Regions from separate parts of the Arthrobacter sp. JUb119 genome, predicted to be linked through region 1. Evidence: riboswitches for the same ligand, from Rfam matches in the RefSeq annotation. Region 1 holds a riboswitch; the other holds the start of a gene.
What was found. Region 1 has a riboswitch for S-adenosylmethionine ahead of M2368_RS06700 (O-acetylhomoserine aminocarboxypropyltransferase/cysteine synthase family protein). Riboswitches for the same ligand answer to the same signal wherever they lie in the genome.
Positions count from the first base shown of each region.

Region 1 (4,892 bases):
ACCGTCAGGATTCGCACCTGCGGCGCAGGCAGTGACAGTGTCACCGTGATCTCTGATCGAGCACGTCTTCGTTGCGGTGGGCTCTTCTTTGCTGGCATTTTCTCCTTTATGGGTTTTATTTAGCGGTCATTAATCGTTTTGGTTCACATGCAATTTAGTGAGCTCGCCGGTCTCTGTTAAATCCCCCCTAATTGAAACTACGCGTCCACGTGTCTGGTACCGCGATTCCACGAATCGGGTGTGAAATCTCGGGACATCATAGACAGCGAATGTCCAATACTTTGTACACAACTACCAACAGCGTTGCATCGGCTCTGAGGCAGGATGCGATTGGAGTGCGCGTCACCAATCTCGTCAAGGCCCTTTGTGAGATGTAGGAAATCAACGTCCATGTCCAGCTACTTGAATCGTCCCGGGCTTCGCCACTACGACGTCATGGGTATCCAAGAAACGAACGACCACCGTTGCTGCCTAGACCATCGCCCCGGAGGTCGAGCGCAGAGCCGGGACGGAGAAGGCTAGCAGCAACGAAGGCGTCGAAGATCCCGTCACTTCAGGCGCGGGCACCAACAAGCTCCTCGCGCAGGATGCCAGCGCCAGCGCTCAGCGCACTGAGCTTAGCCAGGGCCACATCGCGGCGGAACGGGGCCATGCCGCAGTTGGTGCTTGCAATCAGCTTGTCGGCATCGACATATTCGAGTGCGTTGCGCAGGGTCTGCGCCACTTCCTCGGGAGTTTCCACAGCGTCATTGGCCACGTCGATGGCTCCAAGCATCACTCGCTTGCCGCGGACCAATTCGACGACCTCCAGCGGGACATTCGAGTGGTGGGATTCCAGCGAAACGGTATCGATGGAGGAAGCCTGCAATAGCGGGAAGGACTTCTCGTAGTGGCGCCACTGTGCGCCGAGAGTGGCTTTCCAATCATTGTTCGCCTTGATGCCATAGCCAAAGCAGATGTGAACTACGGTCTCGGCTTTGAGCCCCTCGCAGGCGCGCTCCAGGGCCGCAATGCCCCAGTCTGCGACCTCGTCGAAGAAGACGTTGAAGGCAGGCTCGTCAAACTGGATAACATCCACTCCGGCGGCTTCAAGCTGGCGGGCTTCCTGGTTCAGGATGGTAGCGAATTCCCACGCCAGCTTCTCCCGGCTGCGGTAGTGCGCATCGTACAAGGTATCAACCATGGTCATCGGGCCAGGCAGGGTCCACTTGATCTGCCGGTCGGTCAGCGTGCGCAGGAACTTCGCGTCCTCAACGAATACCGGCTTTTCGCGCTCGACGGCACCAGCCACGGTGGGAACACTGGCGTCATAGCGGTTGCGGATGCGCACGGTCTCGCGCTTCTCGAAGTCGACGCCGCTCAGGTGCTCAATGAACGTGGTGACAAAGTGCTGGCGGGACTGCTCGCCATCAGAAATGATGTCGATGCCGCGCTGGTCCTGCTCGAGGACCGCAGCGCGCATGGCGTCCTGCTTGCCTTCGCGCAATTGCTCGCCTTCAAGCTTCCATGGGGACCAAAGCTTTTCAGGTTCGGCAAGCCATGAAGGCTTGGGCAGGCTGCCGACAATTGATGTGGGGATAAGCGGGGAAGTCATGAGTTATCTTTCGGAATCTTAGGCGACTGGAGTCGGGTAGGAGGAAGACCACTGATCTAGCAGTTGGCGATTCGGGATGATGAAATGCTCTTCGGTGAACTTGCCTTGGATCTTGCCCAACTGAGTTCGTTCTTCGCGGTCATAAAAGACGCGAGTGGGGGAGAAGTCTTCGGCGCCCAGGCTCGGGTGGTACACAGAAGGAGCGGCCGAATTGGCGTTATAGATTTCCGGGCGATAAATCTTCTGGAACGTTTCCATCGTGCTGATGAGGCTGATCAACTGCAGATTCGTGTAATCGTTGAGTAGGTCGCCGCGGAAGTAGAACGCCAGCGGGGCAACAGCGCCTGGTGGCATGAAGTAGCGGACGCTCAAACCCATTTTTCCGAAGTACGCGTCGGTCAATGAATTTTCGTCCTGCTGGTATTCCAAACCGAGTACGGGGTGGCTGTTGCCGGTGCGGAAATAGGTCTTGGAAGTCGAGACGCTAATGCAAACCACCGGCAGCTGGGCAAAACGCTCACGGTATGCCTGTGAAATCAAAAAATGTTGGAAGAGCTGTCCGTGGAGATCACCAAAATCTTCTGGAAGCACCGGAGCTCCGCTGCCATTGCACGATGCCGGGAGCACCACGCTGAAGTCGTAATCGCGGACATAAGAAGAGAAATTATTGCCGACTATTCCCTGGGTTCGAGTGCCTAGGAGTTTATCCACGATCGTGGTTTCAAGCACTTCTAAAAGTGGAAATTCCTGATCGGTATTATCGGCAGAAAAATGCACATTTGCTGAAATGATTTCCAATTCCAGCGCATAGCGGTCACCTTGGGGATTGTCCCAGTGAGCTAGTGAATTGAAGCGGCGGTTGATCATCGTCAGGGCATTGCGCAGGTTCTCTTCGCGGCGTTCTCCGCGCGCCAAATTAGCGAAGTTTGTCGTGGTTCGAGAATTCGCTGAAGGGGAGTAATTCTCGTCGAATCTTGTGGTGCTAATGCTGAAATTTAATGCGTCTGCCATGATGGCCAATCTGTATTTGGGAGGCCTGGGCAGGCCGAGGGAAAGTCGTTGCGTCAATCATGCAGGGCGATTCTTGATATCAGGTAACTCGATATAACTATGGATTCATATAGACTCGACCTATGGTTCAGGGAACGAACGGTCTGACACTGCAGCAGCTTCGCTATTTTGTGGCGGTGGCCTCCGAGGGGTCGATCTCGGCTGCCGCCGACCTGATTTACGTCGCACAGCCTAGCATGTCCGCGGCGATGAAGGAGCTTGAATCACGGGTCGGGCGCACCTTGCTGATGCGCTCAGCCAGGGGAGTCACGCTCACCGCCGAAGGCGCAGAATTCCTCGGCTATGCCCGGCAAGTCTTGGAACAAGTGGAGCTTCTTGAGCATCGCTACCTCGGCCGTCCCTCAGCCCGGCGACTGCTGGGCGTCTCCACTCAGCACTACTCCTTTTCGGTGGATGCCTTTGTCCGGATGGTCCAGGCCAGCGGCGCCGAGGAGTACCAGTTTTCGCTGCGTGAGACCCGCACCGAAGAGATCATCGAGGACGTGCGCACGCTGCGCAGCGACATCGGAATCCTCTACCGCAACGACTTCAACCGGAAGGTCATCGACAAGCTGCTGCGCGAGTCCCGGCTGGTTTTCCACCCGCTGTTCCTCGCCGACCCGCACATCTTCGTATCGCGCAGCAACCCGCTGGCCACCCGAACCCAGGTCACGCTCGAAGACCTCGAAGACCTGCCCCGGCTGACCTTCGACCAGGGCGCGAATAATTCCTTCTACTTCGCCGAAGAGGTGCTCTCCACGCGCTCCAGCCAACGCGAAATCCAGGTCTCGGACCGCGCCACCATCTTCAACCTCATGATCGGCTTGGGCGGGTACACGATCTCCACCGGCATCATCAGTGACGAGCTGGATCCCTCCATCGTTGCCATCCCGCTGGCCATCGAGGAGCGTATCGAGATCGGCTGGATTGACCACGCCGCCATCCCGCTCACCGACCAGGCCCAGCGCTACCTGCAAGAAGTGCGAACGGTGGTCGCCAGCTTCGGGGTAGAAGTGCTCGGCTGAGCCGCCAGCAGCGTAACCGCCGGTCATGGAGCACCGGCGCATCGTCACAAACTTCCAGAAAAACCCCTGCATCACGCCGATTCCGCTCAAAAGCTCGCTTCACAAAAGGGTTCAGGCCCCCGCGTCATCATGACAAGGCGACGACATATGAAGCGCAGCGGCCTTGTATGAAGCCGGGCGCCGGATACCGCTTGCACCGGTTGCGGCGGATAGCCAACCATGGAAGAACAACCCATCAAGAGCGGCTGAGAGATCTGGCTCGGAGACGCCGCAGCAACCATCGGGAAACCGAAAGGTGCTACCGCCAGGAACGATGGAGCAGTTCCGAACGCGTTTTTGCGTAGCTTCGTGCCGCCGCACGATGCCAATCGGTGCACTCCCTCGCAGAGAATCGAGGAGGAGCCATGAGCCAGGAAACCGACGCGGTGCACGCAGGGTACCGCCCGAGCGGAGACTTCCGCCCGATGCTGCCGCCGCTGCACAATTCCGCAGCCTACCAATTCGCATCGCACGCCGAAGCGATCGAGAAGTTCGCGCTGCGCCAGGCCGGCTTCACCTACTCGCGCACCGGCAACCCCACCGTGTCCATCCTCGAACAGCGCGTGGCCGCCCTGGAAGGCGGGGCCCACGCGGTGGCCACCGCCACCGGGCAGGCCGCCGTGGCCCTGTCCCTGCTGGCCCTGACCCAGGGCCCCAAGCACATTGTGGCCTCTTCCTCGCTCTACGGCGGCACCGTGGACCTGTTCACCGACACCTTCGCCGACTTCGGCATCCGCATCAGCTTTGTCGACCAGGCCGATCCGTCCGCCTGGGCCGCTGCCATTGAGTCGGACACCCGCGCGTTCTTCCTGGAGTCCGTCTCCAACCCGCTGTGCACCGTGGCCGATCTGCCCGCCATTGCGGCCGTTGCCCACGAGCACAACATCCCGGTGGTGGTCGACAACACCCTGGCCACGCCGCTGAATATTCGGCCACTGGAAATCGGTGCGGACATCGTGGTGCACTCGGCCACCAAGGGCCTGGCCGGACACGGCTCGGTGCTCGGCGGCGTGGTGGTGGACTCGGGGAAATTCGACTTCTCCGATCCGCTACGCTGGCCGCAGATCGCCGCTCCGCGGGTGCGGCTGAACAACACCTCGCTGCTTGAGCGCCACGGACCGGCCGCCTACGCGATGCTGGTGCGTTCCAAGTTCCTGCACGATCTGGGCCCGACCCTCGCCCCG
Region 1 is NZ_JANUFE010000002.1:142,341-147,232, forward strand. It holds gene M2368_RS06685 (methionine synthase) at 554-1,594, opposite strand; gene M2368_RS06690 (DUF1852 domain-containing protein) at 1,613-2,605, opposite strand; gene M2368_RS06695 (LysR family transcriptional regulator) at 2,728-3,669, shown strand; SAM riboswitch class I at 3,899-3,989, shown strand; gene M2368_RS06700 (O-acetylhomoserine aminocarboxypropyltransferase/cysteine synthase family protein) at 4,074-4,892, shown strand, end outside.

Region 2 (4,892 bases), 100 kb from region 1:
TGGCAGCAAGCGCAAGGGATTGGCGTCATGAGAGGATCAGCGTCCAGGTAACCACGGCAACCTCATCAGAATCGTTTTCCCAGCTATGCGGTTCACGCCCGGGGAAGGTGATCGTATCGCCTGCTTCGAGTTCTACGCGCTGATCAGGCAATACCAGGATGAATTTTCCAGCGATCACGTGCAGCACTTCCAGCTCGCAATCCACCGAATACAGCTCCGCTTCACCGGTGCCCTTGGGCGCAATCTCGGCGCGAATCATCTGCACCCGCTTCTCGCTGCGCGGCGTGACCAGCTGCTCCGTGATGCCGTCACCGCCCAGGGAAACACGGGGTGCCTGCTCCAGTCGGACCAGTTTCGTTTCAGGAACCTCGAAGAGGGTACCGACCTCCATGCCCAGCACTTCGCACAACCGCAAAAGAGTGGAAACCGAAGGGCTGGTCAGGTCGCGCTCCACACGCGAGAGGAAACCCTTGGTCAGTCCGGATAGCTCGGCGACCTGGTCAATGGTCATACGCTGGGTCTGGCGCACCCCGCGCAGCCTCGCACCGATATTGATCGCGGCACCGGTTGGTTCAACTGGCAAGGTTTTCATCGTTTGGCTCCTCGACGTTTTCTGCAGCAACAACCGCAACCACTTTGGCTTCAAGGCCTGCGGGGCAAGTTTACCAATGGTAAACACACCGCGCCCTCTACCGCGAGACTGCAGCGCTCACTAGACTCTGCCCATGGACAGCACCAAGGACAAGCTCTGCGGGTACCTGAACGACGCGCGCGAGAATGCGATCTACAAGGCAGAAGGCCTCGCCGAACACCTGGCACGCACTCCGCTCACCCCTACAGGCACCCATATCCTGGGAGTACTGCACCATTTGGCGATCAATGAATACGAATATTTCGGCACCTGCCTCAAGCGCAGGGCCGATGACCGCTACGTTCGCGAATTCATTGCGCCGCATGATCCCGACGCGGATTTCCTCCCGCCAGCAGATATGGATGCGCAACAGCTGATCGGCCTGTATCGGAAAGCCATCGCCTTCGCCGATGAAGCCATCAGCGATCTGCCCCTGGACTGTCCCGTAGAGGTACCGTGGTGGGGGCCAGCTGGCAAAACCACCTTGGACCACCTGCTCATCCATGCGCTCGCCGAAACCTCCCGGCATGCAGGGCATCTGGATATTATCCGCGAGCAGCTCGATGGCCGTGCTGGCTGGACCGCGCAACTGGATCTGCTGCCCGGCTACACCGCGGGGCAATGGGCCGAACAACGCGAGAAGCTGCAGCAACTGGCCAATGCCTTTGCCCCGGGCAGCTGAGCCGCAGTCATATTACGCATTCGGACTTCACCGGGCCCTACCGCCGGCGGTACCATCGGAAATGTTGCTTCACGAGACGCGGCGCCAAGCTCCGACTGGCCGCGCACCAACCCCAAGTTCATGGGTGGTTCGGATGAGGAAGCGGTCCGCGCATCAACAGGTGCACGGGCAAGAGCTCGCAAGAGAGTTGACCTCCATGGCATATCCGATTCTGCCCGTCATCGACCGCCAGACCGGCCAAGTGCAGTTCAAGGCCGAGGGGCGCTGGCGCACCCGCTACGTTGCAGATCCGCTCAGGCTTGAACGGCTCATTGCCCGTTGCGCCCGCAGGCCGACCTATGATCCGGCCACTTCTGAATTGCAGCTGGTGCTGCCGGTAGCCGGAAATCCCGCGGGCAAGAGAATTGCTTTTAGCCTTGCCAAATTCCCAAGTGCAGGAGCCCTGACTAAACTGGGTGGTTGATCCGATCCACGGGTTTCATTGGAAAATCCATGTTCCAGGAGAGTCATCGTCGCGATGCCACAGCACCCAGAAACCGAACCTACCAAAGCGCAGATCCAGCGATGGCGCAAGTATCTCGCAGATGAAGTCGCCGAAGGCTCCATCTACAGGGCCCTCGCGGAAAAGAAAACCGGTCAAGAACGGCAAATCCTGCTGGGCCTTGCAGAGGCGGAAGCCCGCCACGAATCCCACTGGCGCGTCCTGCTCGGCGAGCATTTCAAGGAAGTCCGCCCGTCGCTGCGACGCACCATGCTGCGTTTCCTGGCATTGCATTTCGGTTCGGTCTTCGTGCTGGCCATGGCCCAGCGCTCCGAAAGCAGTTCGCCCTACCGCGACGACAAGGACGCCACCGCGCAGATGGCGGCCGACGAACAGGTCCACGAAGAGGTCGTCCGGGCGCTGGCTACAGCAGGCCGTGCGCGCCTTTCGGGCAACTTCCGCGCTGCGGTCTTCGGCGCCAACGACGGGCTGGTTTCCAACCTGGCGTTGATCATGGGTATCGGTGCGACCGGTGTTTCAGCGACCTTCGTGCTGTTCTCCGGTGTTGCCGGTTTGCTGGCCGGCGCACTGTCCATGGCAGCTGGCGAATACGTCTCGGTGCGTTCCCAGCGCGAGCTGCTGACCGCCTCGCGACCAACCCAGGTCACGCTGACCGCCGCCCCGAACCTCGATCTGGACGCCAACGAGCTGGTGCTGATCTACAAGGCCCGCGGCATGAGCGATGAAGATGCAGCGCACCGGGCCGCAGAACGCATGGGCCTGTTCACCTGCGATTGCAACCCCGACTTCTCGTTGAACCCGGAAGGCCGCGGCGAAGAACTCGAGAAGGAGCACCAGGAACTGGGGTCGGCCACCGGCGCGGCGGCCACCTCGTTCATCCTTTTCGCTTCCGGCGCGGTCGTGCCGATCCTGCCTTATATCCTTGGGCTCTCCGGCATGACCGCGATCCTCGTCTCGGTAGTCCTGGTAGGCGTGGCCCTGATGATCACCGGAGGGATCGTGGGACTGCTTTCCGGTGCCTCCCCGCTCAAGCGCGGCCTGCGCCAGCTAGCCATCGGCTGGGGCGCAGCGGCCATCACCTACTGCTTGGGCCTGATCTTCGACGTCAGCATCGGATAGCAGCCTGCTGCGATTCGAATGCCGGTACAGCTTTGGCTCTACCGGCATTTTCCATGCCGTGCTCTAGCTGTTCTCCGGCCGCCGGGTACGCCGGCGCAGGGTTTGCATGCTCTGGATGAACTCCATCGCTTCTTCGGCGGTTTCCACCAGAGCAATCTTCTGTTCCATGACACGGTCCTTGGCCAGGGCCTGAAGCAGCGGCCAAGCAGGCAGATCCCTCGTCCAATAGTCCTTGCCGATCAGCACCATCGGCACCACGCGAGCACCGGTAGCGTAGTAGTTTTCGCAGGCATCCTGGAAGATTTCCTGCACCGTGCCGGCGGCCCCGGGCAGAACTACCAGCCCGCCGTTGGACTGCTCCAGCAAACTCGCTTCACGAATGGAATTGGTGAAGAACTTGGCAATCTGGGTGGCAAACAGATTCGGCGGCTCATGGCCGTAGAACCAGGTTGGCACGCCCAGGGACTGCCGCTGGCTCGGGAAACGCTCCTTGACCATCAGCGCAGTTCTCGCCCAGCCGGTGCGCTGATGGATCGCATCTGGCGCTTCGGCCAGCATCTGCAATGCCGTAGCGACATCTTCTTGCCCGTAATCGGCCAGCCACGCACCGGCGTTGGCGGCTTCCATTGCGCCGGGGCCTCCACCGGTGGCGACCGCGTAGCCGGCCCGGGTAATCATGCGCCCAAGCTCCAAAGCTTGCGCATACTGCGCAGTGCCCCGGCTCATCGCATGCCCGCCCATCACCCCGATAATCGGGGTTTCCTTGAACGTGCCCTCGTACACCGCCGAGACCAGCGCCTGGCCAATGTGGTGATCATGCAGGGTTCTTGCCAGCGCATTGCTATCGCTATCGGAATTCACCGCTGCATGCTGCTGGGAGTACGCGTAGATCTTCGCATCAGGCACATGCTCGTAGGTCTGCGTCCGGATCCCCGAGTACAACTCATGCGGCGAATACAAGCCGCGAGCCACCGTCTCGAAGGGAACCTCCTCCCCCGAGCTCATGCACAGCCCGCCAGTGGCTTGCACGATCTGCGCTCCTTGCGCGGAATACTGGCAATCGATGAATAGCGCTTCGGAAAGATCCAAGGATTCCAGCACGGTATCCCGTTCGCGCAGATCAACACGGTGCACTCGCCAGCCTTTTCCGCGTGCGCGGTGGGAAGCCAGCGCTTCGGCTGCGAGACGGTCGAATTCAACGAGCGTCGTTATGTTCACTGCGCGTGCTGGAAGGTAGGGCCACACTTGGGACATGCGTCAACGCTACGTCATAGATAGTGATTATTCACAGAAAGGCCCTTCAACTTTCGCGAAGGCCCGGAACGTGAAACGATGAGAGGATGATTGAATCTGTTCCACCAACCATTGATGCCCGCCACTTATTGGCTTTTCTGGGCAACGTTCCTTTCTTCTATGGAAAGAACCTGGCTGCAGAAGCAAATTCCGTGGTTGACGTGGAATTCGACGAAAGCACCCACCAGATCGAAGGCACCGTCACCGATTCTGGCGAAGAATATTCTCCGATGATCCAGGTCCTCATGGACGGTGGAGAGTGGAAGATCGAATCGTGCGAGTGCACCTGCGACGCACCGGGCATCTGCTCGCACATCGCGGCACTGGCTATTGTCTCCAACAAGATCGCTTCCCAGCCACGCCCCGTGCCTGCCCGGGAAGAGAAGCCGAACACAGTTTGGTCGCAGCAAATCGATTCATGGTTTGAAGAGTCCGAGCCGGGCCCGGCCGATGGCCTGCTTGGTTCGCAGCACGATCCGGTAGTGCCGATGGCGCTTCAGTTCCTGCTCTTCGATTCGAAGGACGCCACCCAGCAGCAACAATGGATGCCGACCGGAACCATCCCGCACCCGACCCGCAATAAGCGCTTCCGCTTGGGAGTGCGCCCAATGGTTCGCAACACCGAAGGCCGTTGGGTTCGTGGCCAGCTTCGCTGGACCACCCTG
Region 2 is NZ_JANUFE010000002.1:42,409-47,300, reverse strand. It holds gene M2368_RS06280 (cupin domain-containing protein) at 26-592, opposite strand; gene M2368_RS06275 (DinB family protein) at 726-1,313, shown strand; SAM riboswitch class IV at 1,381-1,494, shown strand; gene M2368_RS06270 (hypothetical protein) at 1,510-1,776, shown strand; gene M2368_RS06265 (VIT1/CCC1 transporter family protein) at 1,831-2,934, shown strand; gene M2368_RS06260 (LOG family protein) at 2,998-4,188, opposite strand; gene M2368_RS06255 (SNF2-related protein) at 4,275-4,892, shown strand, end outside.
Region 2: linked by a shared signal. The riboswitch ahead of M2368_RS06270 (hypothetical protein) and the one ahead of M2368_RS06700 (O-acetylhomoserine aminocarboxypropyltransferase/cysteine synthase family protein) in region 1 are both predicted to bind S-adenosylmethionine.